Regions from separate parts of the Paeniglutamicibacter cryotolerans genome, predicted to be linked through region 1. Evidence: riboswitches for the same ligand, from Rfam matches in the RefSeq annotation. Region 1 holds a riboswitch; the other holds the start of a gene.
What was found. Region 1 has a riboswitch for S-adenosylmethionine ahead of E9229_RS02475 (cobalamin-independent methionine synthase II family protein). Riboswitches for the same ligand answer to the same signal wherever they lie in the genome.
Positions count from the first base shown of each region.

Region 1 (7,142 bases):
TCTCGAGCGCTTCGGGATCGACTTCCAGGAAGGTACGGCCGCCCGGCCCCTCGAGCGTGCGGACGCCATCGGTGGAAATCCTGCGGTAGGGGGTCTTATCGGCCCCGATGGGCAGCAGGTCTTCGTACTTGAATTCGGGCATGGTGCTTCCTCACGACATTATGGGACTATGCCCCTCCACTGTAGGTCGTTTCGGCGCCCGGACGGGCATCGGGTTGCGTACACCACGTCCTCCTCGTCATGCTGGAGAGCATGAATGAGAACGCACAGCTTCCGGCAACGGGCCCCGGCCCGGCAGACATCCCCGACTTCGGCGCCAAGGCATCGGGCACCGATTGGGACAAGCCACAGACCCATCTGGAGGTCGTGCTCCAGGCCGGCCAGGACGATCCGCAGCTCACCGGCGCGGTCATCTCCACGTTCCTGGGCTCCGAGGTGCTTTTCCTCAGCCGCGAACAGGTCGCTGAGGACTCCACCAACGTGCAGCCGCTGCTGTTGCAGAACGCCGCCGGGGATCCGGTCATCGCACTGTTCACCCACGCCGCCCGCATCCCCGCCACCTATCTGGAGGAGGCCGCGTATGCCGTGCGCGTTCCGGGTGCAGCCGTCATCGACACGCTGGAGGGTGCCGGGCTGGTCATCAACCCGGGTCACGAGCTGGGTTTCGAGATCGGGGCCGAGGGAGTGGCGGCGATCCGCCGCGATTTCAACGCCGACGGGACACTGCGCGACGCTGCGCCGCAGGCGTAATTCCCGGGTCCCCGGTGGTCCCCGCGCGGGGCTAGAGTGGGTTGCATGAATTTTGAAGATACCCCCCTGCCGGGGATCGGTGTGCGGCGGGAAATCACGTTGGCCACGGGACGCCGTGTGGGCGTGGTGATGCTGCGTGATGGCGACATGGAACTGATCATCTCCCGGCGGGAGGATCCCGACGCGTGTGCGGCGGCGATCCCGCTGAACTCCGAGGAAGCGGCGGCGCTGGGTGCCATGCTCGGTGCCCCGCAGCTGGTTGCCCACCTCACCGATCAGCACAGCGAACTGCCCGGGGTCAACACCCAGCAGTTCGTGATCAGCGCGGACAGCCCGTATGTCGAGCAGACGCTGGGCGACACCAAGTTGCGCACGCGCACCGGTGTCTCGGTGGTCGCCATCGCCCGCGGCGGACGTGTCGTTCCCTCCCCCAAGCCGGACTTCGAGCTGGGCCTCGGGGACGTGCTGATCATCGTCGGCACCACCTCGGGGCTGGAAAACGCCGCCCATATCATCCACGACGGATAGCGGGGCCGGGCTGCGCATGGATGGCATGTCACTCGTCCTGATCGAACTCGGCGTCATTTTCCTGGGCTTGGGACTGCTTGGGCGCCTCGCGGCTCGCTTCGGGATGTCCCCGGTGCCGCTCTACCTGCTCGGTGGGTTGCTCTTCGGGAACGGGGGTGCCATCCCGCTGGTCGGCATCGAGGAGTTCGGGGTGATCACCAGCGAGATCGGCGTGATCCTGCTGCTGCTCATGCTCGGCCTGGAATATTCGGCCCGCGAGCTGGTCACCGGGCTCAAGCGCTCCTGGTTGGCCGGGCTGATGGACCTGGTCCTGAACTTCACCCCGGGCGCCGCGCTGGCGATCATCCTGGGCTGGGGCTTCACCGGCGCCTTGGTCATGGGCGGCGTCACCTACATATCCTCCTCCGGGATCGTCGCCAAGGTGCTCTCGGACCTGGGCCGGCTGGGTAACCGCGAGACACCGGTGGTGCTTTCGGTGCTGGTCCTCGAGGATCTGGTCATGGCCGTGTACCTGCCGATCCTGACGGCGACGCTGGCCGGCCTGAGTTTCTTCGGCGGACTGCGCGCCGTGGGCATCGCGCTGCTGGTCATCACCTTGGTGCTGCTGGTCGCCCTGCGTTTCGGTCCGCAGATTTCGCGCCTGATCCACTCAAACGACCGCGAGAACTTCCTGCTCAAGCTCATCGGCGCCGCGCTGTTCGTGGCCGGAGTAGCCTCCGCGTTGCAGGTTTCAGCCGCCGTGGGTGCGTTCCTGTTGGGCATCGCCATCTCCGGGTCGACGGCACATTCGGCGGCCAAGGTGCTCGAACCGCTGCGCGACCTGTTCGCGGCGATGTTCTTCGTGCTCTTCGGTCTCAACACCGATCCGAGGACCATTCCCCCGGTGCTCCTGCTCGCCGTGCTGCTGGCCATCGTCACGTCATTGACCAAGGTCGCCACCGGAGTCTGGGCGGCCAAGCGGGTGGGCATCGGGCTTCCGGGCCAGCTGCGTGCAGGTGCCGCGCTGATAGCCCGGGGCGAGTTCTCCATCGTGATAGCCGGCCTGGCTGTCGCCTCGGGGGCCGTCAACGAGAAGCTTGCCGCCCTGGCGACCGCCTACGTGCTGCTATTGGCCGTCTTCGGCCCGATCGCCACCCGCTTCGTTGAACCACTGACCAGGCCGTGGGTGGCGCGGCAGCAGCGCAAACCTGCTCCACCGGTCATGCCCTAGCTGTCGGCGCCACGCCGGTAGGCCGCCGATTAGGCACCGGCCCCGGGGTGTGCGCTATGCTGGTGAACGCCCGGCCGCCAATGGCGGACGGGGCAGGCATTGCGGGTGTAGTTCATTGGTAGAATGCGACCTTCCCAAGGTTGAGAGGCGAGTTCGATTCTCGTCACCCGCTCCAACCGATCCGGTCCCCCACAGCGTGGGAGGCCGGATTCTTGTTTGCCTCCGGACACCCGCGTCGCCGGATTACATCGTCGGATCCGGCCGCGGCTAGTGTCGATTCGGCAACCATGGTTCGGTGAAACGATCGGAAGGCGAAAACGTGGGCGGAGTGCTGTCGGGATTCGCCGTGGTCTGGACAGTCATCGTCGTCGGCTACTTCGTGGGCCGCACCGGTGTACTGGGACCCGATGCCAGGCTCATTCTGAACAGGCTGACCTTCTTCGTCGCCAGCCCGGCGCTGCTCTTCACCACGCTGTCCACGTCGAACCCCACGGCAGTGCTGGGACCACAGCTCGGCGTGGCGACCATCTCGGCGTTCCTCACCGGAACCCTGTTCGTGCTGATCACCCGTTGGTGGCTGCGACGCGACCTGACCGAAACAGTCATCGGGGCGATGAGTGCCTCCACGGTGAATTCGGCCAACCTCGGCCTACCCATCGCCCTGTACGTTCTCGGGGACCTGTCCCATGCCGCCCCGATCATCCTCTTCCAGCTGGCCGTCTACTCACCCATCTGCCTGGCCATCCTCGACGCGAGCACTTCCCGGCACCGGACCACCCCGCTGACGATGCTCATACAGACGGCCCGGAACCCGATGATCGTCGGATCCCTGGCCGGCCTGCTCGTCGCCGTGTTCGGCTGGAAGCTTCCACCGCAGGTCGCCGATCCGGTCGAACTGATCGCCGGTGCCGCGATCCCGGCCATGCTGATCGCCTTCGGCATCTCGCTGGTTGGGTCCAAGCCGCTGGAACGGGCCGCCGGACGGCGGGCCGACACCCTGGTGGCGACCGGGCTCAAGCTCGTGGTGCACCCCGTGCTGGCCTGGCTGATTGCCGCGTTCGTCTTCCGCCTGACCGGGCTCGACCTGTTCATCGCCGTGATCATGGCGGCACTGCCCACCGCCCAGAACATCTTCGTCACGGCCTCACGTTACGATCGCGGCGTCACGCTGGCCAAGGACACCGTCCTGCTGACCACCGTTATTGCGCTTCCGGCGATGCTGCTGGTGCCGCTGCTGCTCGGCTGAGGTCACACGACGGCGTCAAATAGTGACACGCATCGCTTCCGTGATAGGAATTATTCGTACCCATCCGGAGCGGCCGAGAGACCTGGATCGATGAAGCCGCAGCAACCTACCCCGCCGATGAGGCATCTGAAACGGTAACGGTGCTACTGCCAGGTTCGATGGAAAGAGGCAATTGCCCATGTCCTTTAACGACAGTCGTATCCGCACCACCCACGCCGGCTCGTTGCCGCGCACCGAAGCACTCCTGACGGCCAACGCGGCCAAGGAGCGCGACGGAATCACGCCCGAGTTCCATGAACTGCTCGAGGCCTCCGTCACCGGAATCGTCGCCAAGCAGCGGGAGCTGGGCATCGACATTCCCAACGACGGTGAATTCGGACACACCATGTCCTCCGCCGTCGACTTCGGCGCCTGGTGGAACTACTCCTTCGCCCGCCTAGGCGGCCTGGAGGAAACCACCGTCGACCGCTGGGCCGATGCCCAGGTCAACCGCTCCACCCCCGGCAACGTCGTACTGACGTCCTTCCCGGACCGGCGCGACCGCCAGGCGTTCGCCGAGGCCTACGCGGATCCGACATCGGGCATCCTGGCACACCGCAAGGCCACCACGCAGCCGAAGGTCGTCGCACCGCTGACCTACACCGGGCACGACCTGGTGGCATCGGACATCAGGAACCTGAAGACCGCCATGGCGGCAACCGGCACCGAAGAGGGCTTCCTCGCGGCACTGTCCCCCGCCTCCTGCGCGCGCCTGGCCAACGACTTCTACACCAGCGACGAGGAGTACCTCTTCGCCGCGGCGGATGCCATGCGTGAGGAATACAAGGCGATCATTGATGCCGGGCTGACCCTGCAGATCGACGACCCGTCACTGGCCGAATCCTGGGACCAGGTCAACCCGGAGCCGAGCCTCGAGGACTACCTGAAGTTCCTCGAGCTGCGCGTCGAGGCGACCAACTACGCGCTGCGCGGGCTGCCGGCAGAGCGGATCCGCCTGCACGTGTGCTGGGGTTCCTGGCACGGGCCGCACACCACCGACATCCCGTTTGCCGACATCCTCGATCCGGTGCTGCGCATCAACGCCGGCCAGTACTCGTTCGAGGCCGGCAACGTGCGCCACGAGCACGAATGGCGCCTCTGGGAGGACCATGTACTGCCCGAGGGCAAGATCCTGGTCCCCGGCGTCGTCTCGCATGCCACGAACGTGGTCGAGCACCCGGAGCTGGTCGCCGACCGCATCGAGCGCTTCGCCAACCTGGTCGGCCGCGAGAACGTGATTGCCTCCACCGACTGCGGACTCGGCGGCCGCGTCCACCCGCAGATCGCCATGGCCAAGCTCGAGGCACTGGGCGCCGGCGCCGCACTGGCCACCAAGCGCCTCTGGAAGGGCACCGAGATCATCGTCTGATCTCGGTTTCAGCAGCACCCGCCGAGGCCGCCGCACGCATCTGTGTGCGGCGGCCTCGGCGTCGTCCGGTCGTGGCATTTCGTAGCACTTCGGAACATAGCTCTTATCCTGCACCAGCGGGGGTGTTAGCGTCGTGTCCAACCCGTTTGACCAACGAAAGGCCCCCCTCCCCATGAAACGCCGTCTCCTCACCTTCGCCGCAGCGGCCGCCCTGGTAGCGCTCACAGCCACCGGCTGCGGCTCATCGAAGCCCGCCACGCCCGGGGCTTCGGGCGAGGCCGCCGGCCTGACCCTGCAGCAGGTCAAGGACGCCGGCGTGCTGACTATCGGCACCGAGGGCACCTACAAGCCCTTCTCGTTCCACGAGGGTGGAACCGGCCCGCTGACCGGTTACGACGTCGAAGTCGCCACGGCCGTGGCGGACAAGCTGGGCGTGAAGCCGGAGTTCAAGGAAACGCAGTGGGATGCGATCTTCGCCGGACTGGACGCGGGACGCTTCGACATGATCGCGAACCAGGTGACCATGACGCCTGAGCGCGAGGCCAAGTACCTGTTCTCCACCCCGTATACGATCAGCACCGGTGTCATCGTGACCAAGGCTTCCAACACCGACATCACCTCCTTCGCCGACCTCAAGGGCAAGACCACGGCGCAGTCGCTGACCAGCAACTGGAATCAGCTGGCCAAGGATAGCGGCGCCAAGGTCGAGGCGGTCGAGGGCTGGGCCCAGGCCATCACGCTGTTGAAGCAGGGCCGGGTCGATGCGACGATCAACGACAAGCTGACCTACCTGGACTCGCAGAAGACCAAGAACGACCCGGACATCAAGATCGCCGCCGAGACCACCGAGACATCCAAGAGCGCACTGACCTTCAGCAAGGGCAGCGACGACCTGGTCAAGGCCGTGGACCAGGCCCTGGCGGACCTGACCGCCGACGGGACGCTGAAGACCATCTCCGAGAAGTACTTCGGCGAGGATGTCAGCAAGTAGCCACCGGCTCGAAACCGGCAACCACAACGTAAGGGGCGGGAATGGACTGGACGCTGTTCTGGAGCTCGCTGGGTCCGTTGGTGTTGGGCGGGCTCAAGGGCACCATCCCGCTGTCGCTGGCCAGCTTCGCCATCGGCCTGGTGATCGCCCTGCTGATGGCGTTGATGCGGCTCAGCGCCAACAAGCTGGTTTCCTTCATCGCCCGGGCATACATCTCGGTGATCCGTGGAACCCCGCTGCTGGTGCAGCTCTTCGTCATCTTCTTCGGACTGCCCTCCATCGGGGTGACGCTTAGCCCATGGCCCAGCGCCATTATCGCCTTTTCGCTGAACGTGGGCGGTTACGCCGCCGAGGTCATCCGCGCCGCAATCCTCTCGGTGCCCCGGGGCCAGTGGGAAGCCGGATACACCATCGGAATGTCCAGCACCCGGACCCTGATCCGGGTCATCCTGCCCCAGGCGGCCCGGGTCTCGGTGCCTCCGCTCTCCAACACGTTCATCTCCCTGGTCAAGGACACTTCGCTGGCATCGTTGATCCTGTTCTCCGAAATGTTCCGCAAGGCGCAGGAAATCGCGGCGTTCAGCCAGGAGTTCATGCTGGTGTACCTGGAGGCAGCACTGATCTACTGGGTGTTCTGCCTGGTGCTTTCCACCGGCCAGTCGAAACTGGAAGAAAGGCTGGACCGCCATGTCGCCCGCTGAGAGCTCCGGCGCCCCGGCCCTGCTGCGGGTTGCCGGACTGAAGAAGGCCTTCGGATCCAACGAGGTGCTCAAGTCCATCGACCTGGAGGTGAGGCCCGGCGAGGTGCTCGCACTCATCGGCCCCTCGGGGTCGGGAAAAACCACTGTGCTGCGCTGCCTGAACGGGCTCGAACGCCCCGATGCCGGCACGGTGGCCTTCGCCGACGGCCCGGCCGTCGGCTTCACCCCGGGGACCACGAAGAAGGAATACGAGGCGCTGCGCACCCGCAGTGCCATGGTTTTCCAGAACTACAACCTCTTCCCGCACA
Region 1 covers NZ_JACHVS010000001.1:497,807-504,948, forward strand. Annotated here, with positions in the region: gene E9229_RS02445 (fumarate hydratase) at 1-142, opposite strand, end outside; gene E9229_RS02450 (SseB family protein) at 253-750, shown strand; gene E9229_RS02455 (cation:proton antiporter regulatory subunit) at 796-1,278, shown strand; gene E9229_RS02460 (cation:proton antiporter) at 1,295-2,488, shown strand; tRNA gene E9229_RS02465 (tRNA-Gly) at 2,590-2,663, shown strand; gene E9229_RS02470 (AEC family transporter) at 2,808-3,734, shown strand; SAM riboswitch class I at 3,792-3,899, shown strand; gene E9229_RS02475 (cobalamin-independent methionine synthase II family protein) at 3,913-5,142, shown strand; gene E9229_RS02480 (amino acid ABC transporter substrate-binding protein) at 5,315-6,133, shown strand; gene E9229_RS02485 (amino acid ABC transporter permease) at 6,175-6,834, shown strand; gene E9229_RS02490 (amino acid ABC transporter ATP-binding protein) at 6,821-7,142, shown strand, end outside.

Region 2 (7,142 bases), 880 kb from region 1:
CGGCGGCTGCGTTGCCCCGAACACGGAGTCGTGGTCCAGGCCGTGCCTTTCGCCCGCTCCAATGCGAGGTTCACCCGAGACTTCGAGGACCTCGTCGCCTGGCTGGTCACCCGGGCGGACAAGACCAGCGTTTCCGCCTTCACCAGGATCGCCTGGCGCACCGTCGGAGCCATCTGTGAACGCGTCGTGGAGGAACAACTCGACGACACACGCTTTGAGAATCTGGTGCACCTGGGCGTGGACGAGATCTCCTGGAAAAAGCACCACAACTACCTCACCCTGGTTTCGGACCACGAAACCTCCACCATCCTTTGGGGAGCAGCCGGGAAGAACGCCGCCACCCTGGATCAGTTCTTCACGGAAATCGGCCCCGAAAACACCCAAGACATCAAGGCGGTCAGCATGGACATGGGAGCGGCATTCATCAAATCCGTGAAGAAGAATGCGCCGCAGGCCGCCATCTGCATCGATCCGTTCCACTGCGTCCAGCTGGCCACCAACGCCCTGGAAGCCGTCCGTCGTGCCTTCTGGCAAAAGGCCCGTGAACTACCGGATAAGGCCTTCGCCAAAAAATACAAGGGCAACCGCTGGGCCCTGCTGAAAAATCCCGGGGACCTCACCGAAAAGCAGGGCGCGACCCTGAAGCAAATGGAGCAGGACGGAGGGGAACTTTGGGAGGCATACCTGCTCAAGGAGTCCTTGCGGGAGGTCTTCGCCGGGGACCTTGAAACCCAAGACGTCATGGGCATGATCAGCGCCTGGTGCGACGCCGCGACCACCAGCGCCCTGGCTCCGTTCAGGAAGGCCGCAGCGACCTTGCGCGGACATATGGAAGGCATTTACCAGGCGGTGACGCGAGGAATCAGCAATGGCAAGCATGAGGGCCTGAACAACAAGATCAGAACCATGACCAGACGCTCCTACGGGTTCCATTCACCGGAGGCCACGCTGGCACTGATCATGCTCGCCTGCGGACCGGTCACCACCCGGCTCCCATACCAGAAATGACACCACCCACATTTACGTCAGGAGAGCCAAACTTGTTTTGATTGCCGTGGCTAGCGTACGCATGAACTTCGTTGCACGTTTAGCACGTGTGGTTTTTCAGATGACCCTGGTGGAGGGGGTAAATACGGTCAGAGGAGCGGGTATTCGATCATCGGGCAGGTGTCCATGACCACCTCGAGCCCGGCTGCCTTGGCACGAGCCGCTGCAGCCTCGTCCACGACGCCCAACTGCAGCCAGACGGCGCGCGCACCGACGGCAATTGCCTCGTCGACCACGGCGCCGACCTTCTGCGAGTTCACAAAGCAGTCGACCACGTCGATCTGTCCGGGGACATCGGCGAGCTTCCGGTAACCCTTTTCCCCGTGGACGTCATCGCCCTTGAGCGACACCGGGATGATGCTCATGCCCAGTGATTGCTGCAGGAAGGAGGCGACGCCGATGGCCACCCGGTGCGGGTTATTCGACAGGCCGACCACGGCCCAGCGTGCGGGCGTGGTCAGCAGCCGGCTGATGGTTTCCCGGTCGTTGAGGTGGCCGCCGGGCAGGTGGTTGTCCATGACCCAACGGTACAGCTCCGGAGCCGTTCGGGCGGCGCCCCGGAACGCTACCGGGAGGCGAGCCGGTTCCGTGTCGTAAATGCCGCACCGCGGTGGGTTTCGGGCAGCTTATCGCCGCGTCCGAACAACTTGTTGCGCAGCGTGCCCGGGGCATATTCGGTGGGGTACGCGCCGCAGGCCTGGAGCTCGGGGATCACGAATTCAACGACGTCCTCGAAGCTGCCCGGGGTCACGGCATAGGCCAGGTTGAAGCCATCGACATCGGTCTCATCCACCCAGGCGATGAGTTCCCGCGCTACCTCTGCCCCGGAACCGACAACACGCGGTCCCATGCCGCCAATGCCCGCCCACGCCGCGATGTCCCGCACCGTCCAGGGGGTTCCATCGTCGCTGCGCAGCTTGCTGAACGACTCGACGGCGGACTTGATCGCGTTTGATTCGACATCACCGATCTCGTCGTCCAGGCCGTAGGCCGACAGGTCGATGCCCAGCCAGCCCGAGAGCAGCACCAGTGCGCCCTCCTCCGAAGCGTAGGACTGGTATTCCTCGTGCTTGGCCGCAGCTAATTCGCTGGTCGCGTCGGTAATGATGGTGAGCATCGTGTAGATGCGCACGTCGTGACGGTCCCGGCCCGTCGCCTGCACCGCATCGCGGATCCTAGCCACCGTCGACTTCAGGATTTCCTTGGTCGGGGCTCCGACGAACACTGCCTCGGCGTTTCCGGCGGCAAAGGCAATGCCTCGCATGGATGCCCCTGCCTGGTAGATCACCGGGGTGCGCTGTGGGCTGGGTTCGGTGATGGCGATGCCGGGAACCTTGAAATACCTGCCTTCGTGGTTGATCGGGTGGACCTTTTCCGGGTTGGTGAACACTCCGGTGGCCGCGTCGCGCACCACCGCATCGTCTTCCCACGAGCCCTCAAGCAGCTTGTAGACGACTTCGAGGTACTCATCCGCGTGGTCGTAGCGTTCATCGTGCTCGAGCAGGTCGTCGTTGCCCATATTGCGCGCCGCCGAGGGCAGGTACCCGGTGACGACGTTCCAGCCCACCCGGCCGCGGGTCAGATGGTCAAGTGTCGCCAACCGGCGGGCAAACGGGTACGGGTGCTCATACGCGGTCCCGGCGGTGACCCCGAAGCCCAGGTTCTCGGTGACCAGGGCCATCGCGGAGACCAGCAAGAAGGGATCGTTGACCGGGGTCTGGGTGCCCTGGCGCAGCGCTGCCGCGGCTGATCCGCCATACACGTCGTAGCTGCCCAGCACGTCGGCGATGAAGATCCCGTCGAACAGTCCACGTTCAAGGGTCTGGGCCAGGTCGGCCCAGTAATGCAAGTCGGTGTAGTCTGCCGAGCGGTCTTGCGGGTGGCGCCACAGCCCGGGTGACTGGTGGCCGACGCAGTTCATGTCGAAGGCGTTGAAGCGGATATGTCGGCGTGCCGGTGAATTGCTCATGGTTCTCCTTTGGTTTCCGCTCCCGGCAATGATTCCCGGGCTGGGCGGATCGACCGCCGTGCGCGATGTGCGGGGCCGATGGCGAGGTGGATGGTGGGTGCGGTGGGTTGAGCCCGCTCAGAACCGGGTGGAAGTGTGGCGGGCGCCGGCATTGCCGACCGAATTCAGCTTGCGTGGAGCCGTGCCGTTGACCTCGTAGTCCCCGACGATGCGCGCCTTGTAGATGGCCGGGTTGTGCGTCGCCACGGTTCGGGCATTGCGCCAGTGCCGGTCCAGGTTGCAGGCGCTTGATGTGGCCGATGCCCCCAACCCGTCAAAAAGCTTCGATGCGGCGCCCAGGACCAGCGGCTGGATCGCCGTCTGGGCGCGGTTGGCCGAGAGCTCGGCGACGGCAAAACGCTCGGCCGCGTTCAGCGCCTCGTCCGCGAGCACCGATTCGAGTTCGGCCACGGCGGCCAGCACCGTGGCGTCCACGGCGAAAGCGGAGGCAGATATCTCACCGATGAGCTGCAGCACCTGGGCATCGTGCCGCGGCACCACACCGCTTCCGGTGCTGAAGGAGCGGGTGCGCACCTGCACCTGCTCGCGGGCATCGCGCAGCACCGCCCGGGTGATGCCGGCCTGCACGGCAAGCAGCACCAACTGGTAGATCGCGGATTCGGGGTGGGCCCCGTCTGCGTCCTGCGGCAGCAGCGAGTCCACCGGAACGGCATCGAAGGACGTGGTCCCGGTGCCGGTGAGCTGCTGGCCGAAGCCATCCCAGTCATCGTAAATCCGCACCCCGGAATGTTGGGTCGACACTACGGCGATGTGCCGGCCCGGGACATCCTCGCGGGAGGCCGCAACCGCCACCCAATCGGCGTAGATGGTGCCGGTGCAGTAGTACTTCTCACCGGTGACCCGCCAGCGGCCGCCGGCTGAAACCAGCCTCGTTGAGAGGGTCCCCAGCGTGTTTCCGCCGCGTTCGGTGTAGGCATTGCCGACGATGTGTCCGTCGGCGAAACGCCCGAACCACGTATCCCGCAGCTCGTCGTCGGGCAGCAGCAGCACCGTTTCGGCGAAGCCGATATGCGAGCGCCACAGGTGGGCGACCTGCGAATCCGCATCGGCCAATTCAATCAGCAGCCGGAACGCATCGGACAGCGAGGCGCCGTGGCCACCCCGGGAGGCCGGAACCCGCAGTGCTCCGAAACGGGCCTTGTTCAGCCATCCCACCTGTTCGAAGGGAAGGGTCCGGGTAGAGTCTCGCTCCCGCGCCCCTTCGGCAATGCGGGCGAAGACCGGGCGGAAGATCGCCGCCAGTTCGTCGTAATGCGAACCGGTGGGAACGCCCGGGGTGAGTTTAATCAGGTGCCGCGCCGGAACCGCATCGCCAAGGTCGTCCAGGTCCACTGCTCCGAAGGTCCCGAGATTGATTTCGGCTGGTACACGTACTGTTTCAGGCGCCAGGGCCATGGTCCACTCTCCATCGGTCTGGCGTGAGCACCTTCCGCCCATTGAATGGGCTGGGGTTGCTGCGGCGTCATCGAGCCAGATCTCTCGGCCGCTCTGGATGGTAATGACACCTGTCTACACGCTTAGGCCTGTCGATGGCGAATGTCCCGCGTCTTTTTTCGTCGTTTTCGTTTCCCGCGCACCCATTGACGTTCTCCGAGTGTTGAGGATAGCTTGATGGGAAGCCAGTGATTGATCCGGTCAGAGACATCTTCCCTTGTCCGCCGGCGCACCACCCCTCAACCCATATAAGCGTTTGAAGGATGTTCACTTGAGTAATGTCGGATTGCTATACGTTGGCGCCGTTCTCTTCATCAACGGCCTCATGCTCATCGGGAAGGTTCCCGGAAAATCAGCCGCGATCATGAACCTGTTCGTCGGTGCCATGCAGACGGTCTTCCCCACCATCATCATTTCCCAAGCCAACGGAGACCCGGCCATTATCTTTGGCGCAGCGGGGCTTTACCTCTTTGGCTTCACCTACCTGTACGTGGGCCTCAATCAGCTGTGCTCACTTCCCGGCGAAGGCCTGGGCTGGTTCTCGCTGTTCGTGGCAGTCTGCGCCATAGTGATCGGCAGCGTCCTGCTGGTGCACTTTGATGACCCCGTTTCCGCCGTGATGTGGTACACCTGGGCGGTTCTCTGGTTCATGTTCTTCCTGCTGCTGGGCTTGAATATGGAAAGCCTGGCCATCACCACCGGCTGGTTCACCCTGATAGTCGCCCACATCACCGCCACGATTCCGGCATTGCTGTTGATCTCCGGCGCGTTCAAATCCACCACGGCCAATGCCTTGTGGATGGCCGCCGCGAGCCTGCTGGCCCTGATCTTCGCCTTCGTCATGGGTCGGCGTGCGGCGCTTAACGCGCCGGCTCCCGCAGCGATGACCCAGGCCGGCTGACCGGGCGTTCAGTCTTTCGACCCATTCGAGTTTCCTTCCACCATTTGTCCGCGCCCACATCAGGAGTGCCCTCCATGCCGTTGTACGAATTCCGCTGCCCCGAAGGCACAGCATTCGAAGCGTCCTTTTCGATGAGCCAGGCCCCCGGGTCGCTGGACTGTCCCGACTGCGGGCAGCAGTCCAGACGCAGGATCAGCGCGCCGAAGCTGTCGATCGCGGGTTCTGCGGAGTTCAAGCTGATCGATTCGACCAAGCGCAGCGCCCACGAACCCGAGGTGGTCTCGAACAGGCTCCCCTCCAGCGGCATGAAGGCACCCGCCCGGTACACCTCCAATCCGCTGCATCAGAAACTTCCGCGGCCCTAGGGCCCGAAGAACAAAAACCAGTACGAGTTCACTTAAGGAGAAATACCATGCCAGAAGTACTTTTTCCGCTCGATTCAGGCAAGAAGTTCGAAGACCAGGAGAAGCTCGGACACAACCGGTGGCACCCGGAGATCCCGCCGGTGGCCACCGTCAAACCCGGCGATTCGTTCCGCGTCGACTGCCGGGAATGGTTTGACGGGGCCATCGTCAACGACGACTCCGCCCAGGACATCCTCGACGCCCCGCTGCTGACGGTCCACAAGCTCTCCGGACCGTTCCGCGTCGAGGGCGCCAAGCCCGGTGACCTGCTGGTAGTGGACATCCTCGATGTGGGTCCGATCCCGCAAGAGGATTCGGGTCCGCTGGCCGGGCAGGGGTGGGGCTACACCGGCATCTTCTCCAAGAACAACGGTGGCAGCTTCCTGGTCGACCAGTTCCCCGACGCCTACAAGGCCATCTGGGACTTCACCGGGCAGGTCGCGACCTCGCGGCACGTGCCGGAGGTCAGGTTCGAGGGCCTCATCCACCCGGGTTTGATGGGCACCGCACCCTCGGCGGAGCTGCTGGCGAAGTGGAACAAGCGCGAGGGTGACTTGATTGCCACCGATCCGCATCGCATGCCCCCGTTGGCGCTGCCGCCGGAGGCGGAGCACGCGGTACTTGGCGGGCTGGACCGCGACCAGTGGGGCCGCGTCGGGTCGGAGGCTGCACGGACCGCTCCGCCGCGGGAGAACGGCGGCAACCAGGACATCAAGAACCTGTCCAAGGGCTCGCGCATCTTCTACCCGGTGTTCGTCGACGGGGCGAACCTGTCGGTCGGAGACCTGCACTTCTCGCAGGGCGACGGTGAGATCACCTTCTGTGGCGCGATCGAGATGGGCGGGTTCATCGACCTGCGCGTTGACATCATCAAGGGCGGCATGGACACCTATGGCGTCAGCGAGAACGCGATCTTCATGCCGGGTCGGGTGGAACCGCAGTTCAGCGAGTGGCTGGCGTTCTCCGGCACCTCGGTGACGCTCGACGGGGAACAGCGCTACCTGGACTCGCACCTGTCCTACCAGCGCGCGTGCCTGCATGCCATCGACTACCTGGTGAAGTTCGGCTACGCCCCGGAGCAGGCCTACCTGCTGTTGGGTGCGGCACCGATCGAGGGCCGGCTCTCGGGTGTCGTTGACATCCCGAACTCCTGTTCGACGGTGTACCTGCCCACGGCGATGTTCGACTTCGATGTCCGGCCGTCGGCATCGGGACCATACCAGATCAAGCAGGGCATCGGAGCACCCCGGGCCGCCAATAACGGCTAGCGGGCCCTAGCCCGGCCCCCCAAGGGGCACCGCACCCAGTGTCAGCACAGGGTGCGGTG
Region 2 covers NZ_JACHVS010000001.1:1,379,645-1,386,786, reverse strand. Annotated here, with positions in the region: gene E9229_RS06605 (ISL3 family transposase) at 1-1,008, shown strand, start outside; gene E9229_RS06600 (CoA-binding protein) at 1,137-1,565, opposite strand; gene E9229_RS06595 (LLM class flavin-dependent oxidoreductase) at 1,613-3,016, opposite strand; gene E9229_RS06590 (acyl-CoA dehydrogenase family protein) at 3,134-4,309, opposite strand; SAM riboswitch class I at 4,479-4,575, opposite strand; gene E9229_RS06585 (AmiS/UreI family transporter) at 4,782-5,411, shown strand; gene E9229_RS06580 (FmdB family zinc ribbon protein) at 5,486-5,776, shown strand; gene fmdA (formamidase) at 5,824-7,083, shown strand.
Region 2: linked by a shared signal. The riboswitch ahead of E9229_RS06590 (acyl-CoA dehydrogenase family protein) and the one ahead of E9229_RS02475 (cobalamin-independent methionine synthase II family protein) in region 1 are both predicted to bind S-adenosylmethionine.